DNA from 3 places in the Anoxybacillus sp. EFIL genome. Region 3 is predicted to be linked to each of the others. Evidence: riboswitches for the same ligand, from Rfam matches in the RefSeq annotation. Region 3 holds a riboswitch; each other region holds the start of a gene.
What was found. A riboswitch is a leader RNA that binds a small molecule or an ion and turns the genes downstream of it on or off. The one in region 3 is predicted to bind S-adenosylmethionine.

Region 1: linked by a shared signal. The riboswitch ahead of ES017_RS15735 (methionine biosynthesis PLP-dependent protein) and the one ahead of ES017_RS06410 (methionine ABC transporter ATP-binding protein) in region 3 are both predicted to bind S-adenosylmethionine.
Region 2: linked by a shared signal. The riboswitch ahead of ES017_RS02630 (bifunctional homocysteine S-methyltransferase/methylenetetrahydrofolate reductase) and the one ahead of ES017_RS06410 (methionine ABC transporter ATP-binding protein) in region 3 are both predicted to bind S-adenosylmethionine.

What each region holds. Positions count from the first base shown of each region.
Region 1 covers NZ_SDLH01000001.1:430,948-434,229, forward strand. Annotated here, with positions in the region: gene metC (cystathionine beta-lyase) at 1-903, opposite strand, end outside; gene ES017_RS15735 (methionine biosynthesis PLP-dependent protein) at 907-2,010, opposite strand; SAM riboswitch class I at 2,082-2,189, opposite strand; gene ES017_RS02165 (cupin domain-containing protein) at 2,281-2,760, opposite strand; gene ES017_RS02170 (DODA-type extradiol aromatic ring-opening family dioxygenase) at 2,882-3,282, shown strand, end outside.
Region 2 covers NZ_SDLH01000001.1:509,436-512,717, reverse strand. Annotated here, with positions in the region: gene ES017_RS02630 (bifunctional homocysteine S-methyltransferase/methylenetetrahydrofolate reductase) at 1-1,546, opposite strand, end outside; SAM riboswitch class I at 1,616-1,718, opposite strand; gene ES017_RS02625 (YajQ family cyclic di-GMP-binding protein) at 1,809-2,300, opposite strand; gene ES017_RS02620 (BMP family lipoprotein) at 2,469-3,282, shown strand, end outside.
Region 3 covers NZ_SDLH01000003.1:87,544-90,825, forward strand. Annotated here, with positions in the region: gene ES017_RS06405 (methionine ABC transporter permease) at 15-683, opposite strand; gene ES017_RS06410 (methionine ABC transporter ATP-binding protein) at 673-1,701, opposite strand; SAM riboswitch class I at 1,777-1,882, opposite strand; gene ES017_RS06415 (hypothetical protein) at 2,204-2,677, opposite strand; gene ES017_RS06420 (response regulator transcription factor) at 3,061-3,282, shown strand, end outside.

The DNA of each region.
Region 1 (3,282 bases), on a different contig from region 3:
CAATTCAAACGACAACACCGCGCCAAACCCACGCGCTTGATCGCGATGAATGACGTGTCCTTCGTGATGCGAAAGCCCCGGATAATACACGTGCGCTACTTTCGGATGACGATGTAAAAACTGCGCGAGCTGCATCGCTGAACGAGAAGCGTAATCGAGCCGAACGTGAAGCGTTTTTAGCCCGCGCAGCACAAGCCACGCATCTTGCACGCCGAGCACCGCACCGAACGCATATTGCAACTTCCGAAGCTCTTTCGCTAGTCGTTCATCTTTCACAACCGCAAGTCCAGCGACGACATCGCTATGGCCGGCTAAAAATTTCGTCGCGCTATGAAGCACGACATCGACGCCGAGATCGAGCGGACGTTGCAACAAAGGTGTTGCGAACGTATTGTCTAGAAACGTCAAACAACCGTGCGCTTTCGCAAGCTTCACAACTCCGCGAATGTCCGTAATTTTCAGCAGCGGATTTGACGGCGTTTCCATATAAATCACTTTCGTATTCGGGCGAATATGACGCGCTACCGCATCTAAATCGGTCATATCGACAAACGTATATTCAATGCCAAATCGGCTCAATACATCCGTGATAATGCGATACGTTCCGCCATATACGTCATCTGTAATCAACACATGATCGCCTTTTGACAACAACAAAAACGCCGTTGAAATGGCCGCCATGCCCGATGCGAACGCAAAACCGCTCACTCCTCCTTCCAGCTCCGCGATCGTTTCTTCAAGCGCCTCGCGCGTCGGATTGCCTGTGCGGCTATAATCATATTTTCCAAACGTATCAAAATCAAACTGATGAAACGTCGACGCATGATGAATCGGGACGCTGACTGCCCCTGTTTGTGCATCCACTCGCCATTTATTGTGAAGCAATTGCGTTTGCCACTCCATTTGTTACACCTCTTTCATGCGTTGAAACGCTTGTGTTAAATCGGCAATTAAATCGTCATGATGTTCAATGCCGACAGAAAAACGTAACAGTCGATTACATACGCCATTGGCGATGCGAACATCCTCTGGAATATCCATATGCGTTTGCGTCGCTGGATACGTAATAAAACTTTCGACACCGCCTAAACTTTCCGCAAACGTAATGAGCGTTAAACTGCGCAAAAACGGATTGACCCACTTTTCATCGCGCACGCGAAACGACAACATGCCTCCTCTCCCCGGATATAACACATCGGTGACGTCTTCGTGTCCACGTAAAAATTCATAAATCGCTTTCGCGTTTTGTTCGTGCTGGCGCATGCGAAGAGCAAGCGTCTTCATGCCGCGAATTAACAGCCATGAGTCAAACGGAGACAACACCGCTCCGATCGCGTTATGATACATCGCCAATTGCTCGCACAGCGCTTTTCCTTTGGCGACAATGAGCCCGGCAAGCACATCGTTATGTCCGCCTAAATATTTCGTCGCGCTATGAATAACGATGTCGGCTCCTTTCGTCAATGGCTTTTGTAACACAGGGGTGTAAAACGTATTATCGACAATAAGAAGCAGCTCATATTGTTTCGCAAACGCCGCAACCGCTTCGATGTCCGCTTCTTGCATAAGCGGATTTGTCGGCGTTTCTAAAAAAATCGCTTTCGTTTTGTCCGTCACATGTGCTTTTACTGCATCCAAGTCGCGAAAATCGACGTATGTAAACGACAGCCCGTATTTTCTCCACCCTTTTTCAAACAGCCGATACGTTCCGCCATATAAATCGGCCGAAACGAGAAAATGATCCCCGCTTTCAAAAAGCGCAAACACCGTTTGAATTGCCGCCATGCCCGAACTACATGCGAAGCCTTGATCCCCTTCCTCTAACTGCGCAATCGCCTCCTCGACGATATGTCTCGTCGGGTTTCCCGTCCGAATGTAATCGTACCCTGTCGACTGTCCGATCCCTTCATGCCGATACGCTGTTGAAAAATATACCGGTGGATTCACCGTTCCTGTCGTCGTCTCGCTTCGATTACCGATTTGCGCTAATACCGTTTCCACATGACTCATTCGCTCTCTCCCTTTCTCAAAAAATAAAAGCCTTCTAAGAAGAAGGCTTTCTGTCCATAGACAAACGCTTCTTCTTATCTTCCGAATTGAACACCAATTCGCTGGATTTAGCACCTGACCGCTTTCGGCTGGTTGCTGAAGGTTCATCGGGCCAGTCCCTCCCCTTCTCTTGATAAGAATGCATACGCATATTGAATTTTCTGATTTTTAAATAATGTACCTTATTTCCGTAAAAATTTCAACTATTTTTTATTTTCTTGTAACAAACTTTCATTCCGCCGCAAGAGCATCCGCTTTTGTCGGATGAACGGTGCCGGCTGGATGTTGTAGCGGCGCATAAATGGAGTACAGCTTAAGCGGAACGTTTCCTATGTTGATCACATTATGCCACGTTCCTGCAGGCACAAAAATGGCAGAGCCATCCGTCACGCGTCTTTCAAACGTCAGCTCGTTTTTCTTTTTGCCCATCCGCACAATTCCTTCTCCTTGTTCAATACGTAAAAATTGATCCACGCCCGGATGCATTTCTAAACCGATATCCTCCCCGACACGAAGGCTCATCAGCGTCACTTGCAAATGACGTCCCGTCCATAACGTCGTACGGAACATGTTGTTTCGTTTCGTCGCTTCTTCGATTTGTACGACAAACGGGTTCGGTCCGTAATCTTTCGTATGTTCTCGTGGAAACGGATAAGGCATGATCGGATATGGATACATCGGCATATACACAACATTCGGATAGTAATACATGTTCTCACCTCTTTTTTCATATTCATCGCCATGTTATGCACAACTGCCCGGCTATGCGCCTCACATGCAAAAATCGACAAATAGAACGGATATATGGTAAAGTGGGGACAAAAGGAGGGATATGATGACTGCTTTATTTCTTGCGCACGGATCACCCATGTTAGCTATTGAAGACAACGCATATACATCGTTTTTAACAACGTTCGGAAAACACATTCATCCAAAAGCAATCGTCGTCTTTACGGCACATTGGACAACACGCCAACCGACCGTTTCATCAATCGATGGAACATATGAAATGATTTATGATTTTTCCGGCTTCCCACGTGAATTGTATGAAGTGACCTATGCCGCACAAGGTTCAGTCGAATGGGCAAAGCGCGTTCAACAACATCTAAAACACGTCTCCCCCATCGTTCATATCGATGAGACACGTGGACTTGACCACGGTTCATGGGTATTGTTAAGCCGACTATTTCCAGAAGCAAACATTCCCATTGTCCAAGCATCCGTCGTTCCGTG
Region 2 (3,282 bases), on a different contig from region 3:
TGGGCGTCGGTAAATGTTTCGTCGCTTCATACACGTCTTCGATTTGTTTTTCGCTATAAAGCGGCTGTGTTAAAAAGTAGTGCGCCCCGCATTCAATTTTTTTCTCGAGCCGCTTCACCGCTTTATCTAAATGGCGTACGTTCGGGTTAAAGGCGGCAGCGATCGAAAAGTTCGTTTTTTGTCCGAGCGGTTTGCCTGAGTACGAAAGCCCTTCGTTAAATTGGCGAATTAACGAAATGAGGTCAAACGATGATAAATCGTAGACGGACGTTGCGCCCGGAAAATCGCCTACTTTTGATGGATCGCCTGTTAAAGCGAGCACGTCGGTCATGCCGAGCGTATGAAGCCCCATTAAGTGCGACTGCAAGCCGATTAAGTTTCGATCGCGACATGTAATATGAATGAGCGGGCGCATGCCGAGCTGTTGTTTGACGATCGTGCCGACAGCGACGTTGCTAATGCGCGGTGTCGCAAGCGAATTGTCGGCAAGCGTTAAGGCATCAATGTTCGCTTCTTTTAACGCCTTTGCTCCTTCTAAAAATGTCGTTAAGCCGAGTTTTTTCGGCGGATCGAGCTCGACGATAATCGATCGGCGCGTGCGAGCGATGTCAGCAAGAGAAGGGGCTGTCGTTTGTTTTTCTTCTTGGACGACGATCGGATGGCGCTGTTTTACTTCTTTTTTATATACAGGTGTGCGATCGGAAAGGGCGCGAGCAATGGCGGCAATATGTTTTGGCGTCGTACCGCAACAGCCGCCGATAAGCCGAACCCCTTGTTCACGAAAGGCGCGCGCCGTTTCTTCAAAATATTGTTCGCTCGTTTCGTAAATAAAGCGACCGTCGCGATATTGCGGCAAGCTTGCGTTCGGATATACCGATAAAAAAGCGCGTGTTGGAATCGGCACTTCTTCAAGCGAGCGCAACATATGATATGGACCGAGATGGCAATTTAAGCCGACGACATCGGCACCGAGTTGTTCTAACTCGGTCAGCGCTTCGGCAAGTGGCATTCCGTGTTGCAGAACGCCGATATCGTGCAACGTGACGTGGGCGATGATCGGCAACGTCGTTTCTTTGCGAGCGATGGAAAGCACCGTTTGCAATTCTTCAAAATCGTAATACGTTTCAAGCAAAAGTCCGTCGACACCTTCGTTTAACAACACGTACAGCTGTTCACGAAACGTTCGTTTCACTTCTTCAAGAGAAATCGTGCTTTTATTCGTGCTACGCAGTCCTCCGATCGTACCGAGCACGTAGGCGCGCCCTTTTGCCGCTTTTTTGGCAAGTTCGACCGCGGCTTCGTTTATTTTTTTTACGTCATCTTGCAGCCCGTAACGTGCTAGTTTCACGTAGTTGGCGCCGTATGTGTTCGTTTGAATGATTTCTGCGCCTGATTCAATATACGCTTCATGAATATGGACAATTTCTTCAGGTTTTGTGACGTTTAATTCTTCAAAACAACGATCGATGCCGTGCGCATATAATAATGTCCCCATCGCTCCATCAGCGATGACGATGCGTTCTTTTAAATCATCTAACAATCCCACGTCCATTCCTCCGTTTCTTCGTTTAAAGTAAAAAAGTCTTCCCCATAAGAAGAAGACTTGACGCGCTCCTTCTTATCTTCCAAGCGAATCGCTTGTCTGGACTTAGCACCTTGACGATCGTCAGGTTGCTGAAGGTTCATCGGGCCAGTCCCTCCCCTTCTCTCGATAAGATGTTGTATGAAGTTATTCATAAATGTAACTGATTTTTTAGAAATATTCAACTATTTTATTTCAAAAAAGAAAAAGAAGGCAAAGCGCCTTCTTAACGGTAGTTGACGAATTGAACGTCAATCGGTAAATCTGCCTCGCGAATGGCGGCGATCACTTTTTGCAGGTCGTCTTTACTTTTGCCGCTGACGCGAATTTGGTCTTCTTGAATTTGACTTTTTACTTTTAAGCCTGTATTTTTAATGATTGTGTTAATTTTTTTCGCATTGTCTTTGTCGATGCCTTGGACGAGTTTCGCACGTTGACGCACCGTTCCGCCAGATGCTGCTTCCACTTTTCCGTATTGAATGTTTTTTGTCGGCACGCCGCGTTTAATGAGTTTGCCGATGAGCACATCTTTGAGTTGCTCCAGTTTAAACTCATCGTCAGAAATGAGAATGAGCTCATCTTTTTCAAGCGAAATGTCGCTTTTGCTTCCTTTAAAGTCGTAGCGGTTTTGAATTTCTTTTAACGCGATGTTGACTGCGTTCGTCACTTCCGACAAATCGACTTTTGACACAATATCAAATGAACTTTCTTTTGACATATGAACCACCTCAGCATAAATTCGTTGTGCTTCCATTATAGTCGATTGTTGTCATACGAACAACTTTACAAAATCTTTATATTATAAAAAGTAAATAAAATGTCGGAATGTGTCGATATAATAAATGAAGCACGATTTGATCGAGAGATAAGGAGATGAGGAAATTTTATGAAAAAAATGATTTCACTCTTGATGGCATTCGTTTTGTTGCTTGCCGCGGGATGTTCGCAAACGAGTTCTTTTCAACCGAAAGAGCGAATAAAAGTGGGCATTATGTTGTCAGACGTCGGACTCGGTGATCAGTCATTTAGCGATTCGGCGTTTAAAGGATTAATGAAGGCGCGCGATGAGCTCGGCATCTTTTTTGACTACCGTGAGTTAAAAGAAACCGAGACGTATGAAAAAGGGTTAACAGAGCTCGTTGAAGCAGGGAACGATCTCGTCATCGGATTAGGATTTATGGTGCAACAAGATTTAGAAAAAGTCGCGAAAAAATATCCGAAACAGCAATTCGTATTAATTGATGCGGTATCTGATCTGCCGAACATTACATCGATTACGTTTAAAGAAGATGAAGGAAGCTTTTTAGCGGGCGTAGTGGCTGGCATGTTGACGAAAACGAACAACGTCGGTTTTGTTGGCGGAGCGGATGTGCCGCTCATTCGTAAATTTGCGAACGGTTTTATTCAAGGGGTAAAAGCGGTTAAACCGGAAGCGAACGTGCAGGAAGTGTATGCCGGCAATTTCGGTGATGATAAGCTTGGGGCACAAATTGCAAAACAAATGATCGCAAATGGGGCAGACGTCTTGTATGCCGCGGCTGGATTTACCGGTGTCGGCGTGCTGCGCGAGGCGGAAATGAATAAAAAATATGCGATCGGTGTCGATAGCGACCAATATTTTTATGCGGAAAAAGCGGTTGTCACATCGATGTTAAAAAATGTCGATGTCGCATTATATACAGTCATTAAACAATACGTTG
Region 3 (3,282 bases):
GTTTTTTCCTCCTTTTATCGTTTATCTATTTTAGAAGTGACAAAGTCACCAACAAACTGAATGATAAAGACGATGACTAAAATGAGCACTGTTGCAACGAGCGTCACATCGTTATTGTTACGCTGGAATCCTTCCAAATAAGCTAAGTTCCCAAGCCCCCCAGCACCGACAACTCCCGCCATCGCCGTATAGCCAACGAGAGCGATCGCTGTAACGGTAATTCCGGATACAAGGGCAGGAAGCGCTTCAGGGAGGAGCACTTTCCAGATGATTGTCGTTGTCGTTGCTCCCATCGCTTTTGCCGCTTCAATAACTCCTTTATCAATTTCACGAAGCGCAATTTCAACCATGCGCGCATAAAATGGAGCCGCTCCAATAATGAGCGCCGGCAGTGCCGCATTGGCACCAAGAATCGTACCGACAACAAACTTAGTAAACGGGATGAGTAAAATAATTAAAATGATGAACGGGATCGAACGGAAAATGTTAACAAACGATGCGATAACGCTGTTAATGATACGATTTTCCCATATGTTTCCCTTTGACGTTAAAAAGAGTAACAATCCAAGCAAAATGCCGAGCACAAACGTCGCCGCAACTGAAATAGCTGTCATATATAACGTTTCCGCTGTTGCCGCCCATATTTTATCCCAAACGACGTTCGGAAATAGCTCATTCCACATTCGCCAACACCTCCACTCCAACTTCTTGCTGGCGAATAAAAGCGAGCGCTCGCTCGATTTCTTCATTCGCACCGTCTAAATGAACGAACAACACCCCGTATGAACCGTGATGCGTTTGCGAAATTTTTCCTTGCAAAATATTCACATTTAGATTAAATTGGCGAATAAGCTGTGTAATGAGCGGTTGCTCAGCCGCTTCGCCGACAAATGTAAGCTGTACAACTTTTCCATTTGGATATCGCTCAAGAAGATGCAACATCGCTTCTTTCGTTTCTTCCGGCTCAGTTACTTGTTGAACGAAACGCTTCGTAATCGGCTGCTCCGGCTTACGAAACACGTGAAGCACTTCACCCATTTCAACGATTTTTCCGTTTTCCATGACCGCTACACGATCACAAATTTTACGAATGACGTGCATTTCATGGGTGATTAATACGATCGTTAAACCGAGACGTTTATTAATGTCGACGAGCAAATCTAAGATGGAATCTGTCGTTTGTGGGTCGAGCGCTGACGTCGCCTCGTCGCACAACAACACTTTCGGATTGTTCGCTAACGCGCGTGCAATGCCGACGCGCTGCTTTTGTCCTCCGCTCAATTGCGACGGATACGCGTCTTCCCTTCCTTGCAGTCCGACAAGTTGAATTAGTTCATCAACGCGCTTCATTCGCTCCTCTTTCGGGACGCCGGCAATTTCGAGGGGGAATGCAATATTTTCGCGCACTGTTCGCGACCAAAGTAAATTGAAATGTTGGAAAATCATGCCGATTTGCTGGCGCGCTTGTCGCAATTGTTTTCCGCCAATTTTTCCAATCTCCTTGCCATCGACGATGACTTCGCCGCTCGTTGGCTTTTCTAATCCGTTTAATAACCGAATGAGCGAACTTTTTCCTGCACCGCTATAGCCGATAATGCCAAAAATTTCTCCTGCTTCAATATGCAAGTTCACACGATCAACAGCGGTCACATGTCCACTTGCTGCTTTGTACACTTTTGTTACATTCGATAATGTAATCACGTTGCTGTCACCTTCCTTCCATGAAAAAAGCCTTTCTGCTCAAGAGAACAGAAAGGCGCGAATCGTCCGTTCTGTCTCTTATCTCTCAAAGCAAACGCTTTGTGTGAATTGGCACCATTTCAGCAGCGCTGACGGTTGCCGGGTTTCATCGGGCACATCCCTCCACCTCTCTTGATAAGAGCGCTTTTAAACGCTTTATTCAGTTAACGTTTTAATATGTTTGAGGATCATTTTAAATTACGAAAGTGAGTATATCATCGAAAGAAGGACGGTGTCAATAAAAATTTTTCAACTATTTCCCCTTCATAATCAAGTGAACGGAATATATAGCATGAGAAATCGCTACTCTTCGGATGTCGGGCTACGAACAACCCACCGCTTTGTTAAAATGCAAAAGACTGACCCAGCACGCATTAGCGTTTCAGATCAGCCTCTTCAGTTCAAAAAATGAAGTTAAACTTTCCAATTGTAGGCATACATAGTTACATGCCAAACGGACCCTTTAATTACATTCTTCTTTTGTAATTCTAATCGTTACGTACACTTTATGAAAGGAGTCATAGTAGTCAGCTTGTGCAACACTAGATGTATACCATTTATCAACTAATTTCAAGTAAGAATCTGTATTTACTAAAGAATAAATCCCCGTAATAGTAGAAGTCTTAGTCGTTAGATTTCGATCGTACGTAACTGTCATCGTCACTGTACCATACATACTCTGAACCGTTTTTGTTTCTTTATTTCCTCGGACAATCGTATCAAGTGGAGCAATTTTTGATTTTGAATTGCTTAATTTTGCCATTGAACTCCCTACTGCAGGAGTAACTGTAATTGTTACATTCCCCTCTTTATATACTCGTTTCGGGAGCGTACTAGCTTCAGTAGTAATTAACGACCCAAAAAAACCATCTAATAACAGAGTAGCAGTTAGTGCTAGGGTAGCAACTAAAATAAGCCTTCTAAATTTACTTTTCATTATTTTCTCTCCTCACATAGTCCAATTGTAATGCTAGTTCTCCGCTACTTGTCCATAATGAGATAGACTTGTACATTAGCGCCAGTTAAACATCGGTATCATGAATATAAGCAGAAATTTTTATTTAGCTGATTACTCACCATAGGTACAACATATTGTATAAAAATCGGACGTTCTTTATTTCAACTTATACATTGCTCATACTCCTCCGCTTCTTCTCCCAAAAATAGCTGATCAGCTATTTTCATTTTACCAAAAATAGAAAAGAAAAAAATCCGTATTTTCCGCCAATTTTTTGGCGAAAATCCGCCAATTTCTTCAAAATAAATGACAAAGTTTATTAAATGAAGTAGAATCTAGTAAAAAAGTGGAGGGGAAATTGCATGGCTATTCGTACATTGCTTATTGATTCTGACCCTATCTATTTGCTTGGGTTGAAAAAATTGTTGGAAAACGAAAGCAATATAACAGTTATCGGTTCTTGTTCTTGTATCGATTCACTAGATACTTTCATACATATACATGTACCAGATGTCATTGTGATAAATGTGCACATGCACATAATAAAAGCATTGGGCTGGATAAAAAATGCGAAGGAAATATAC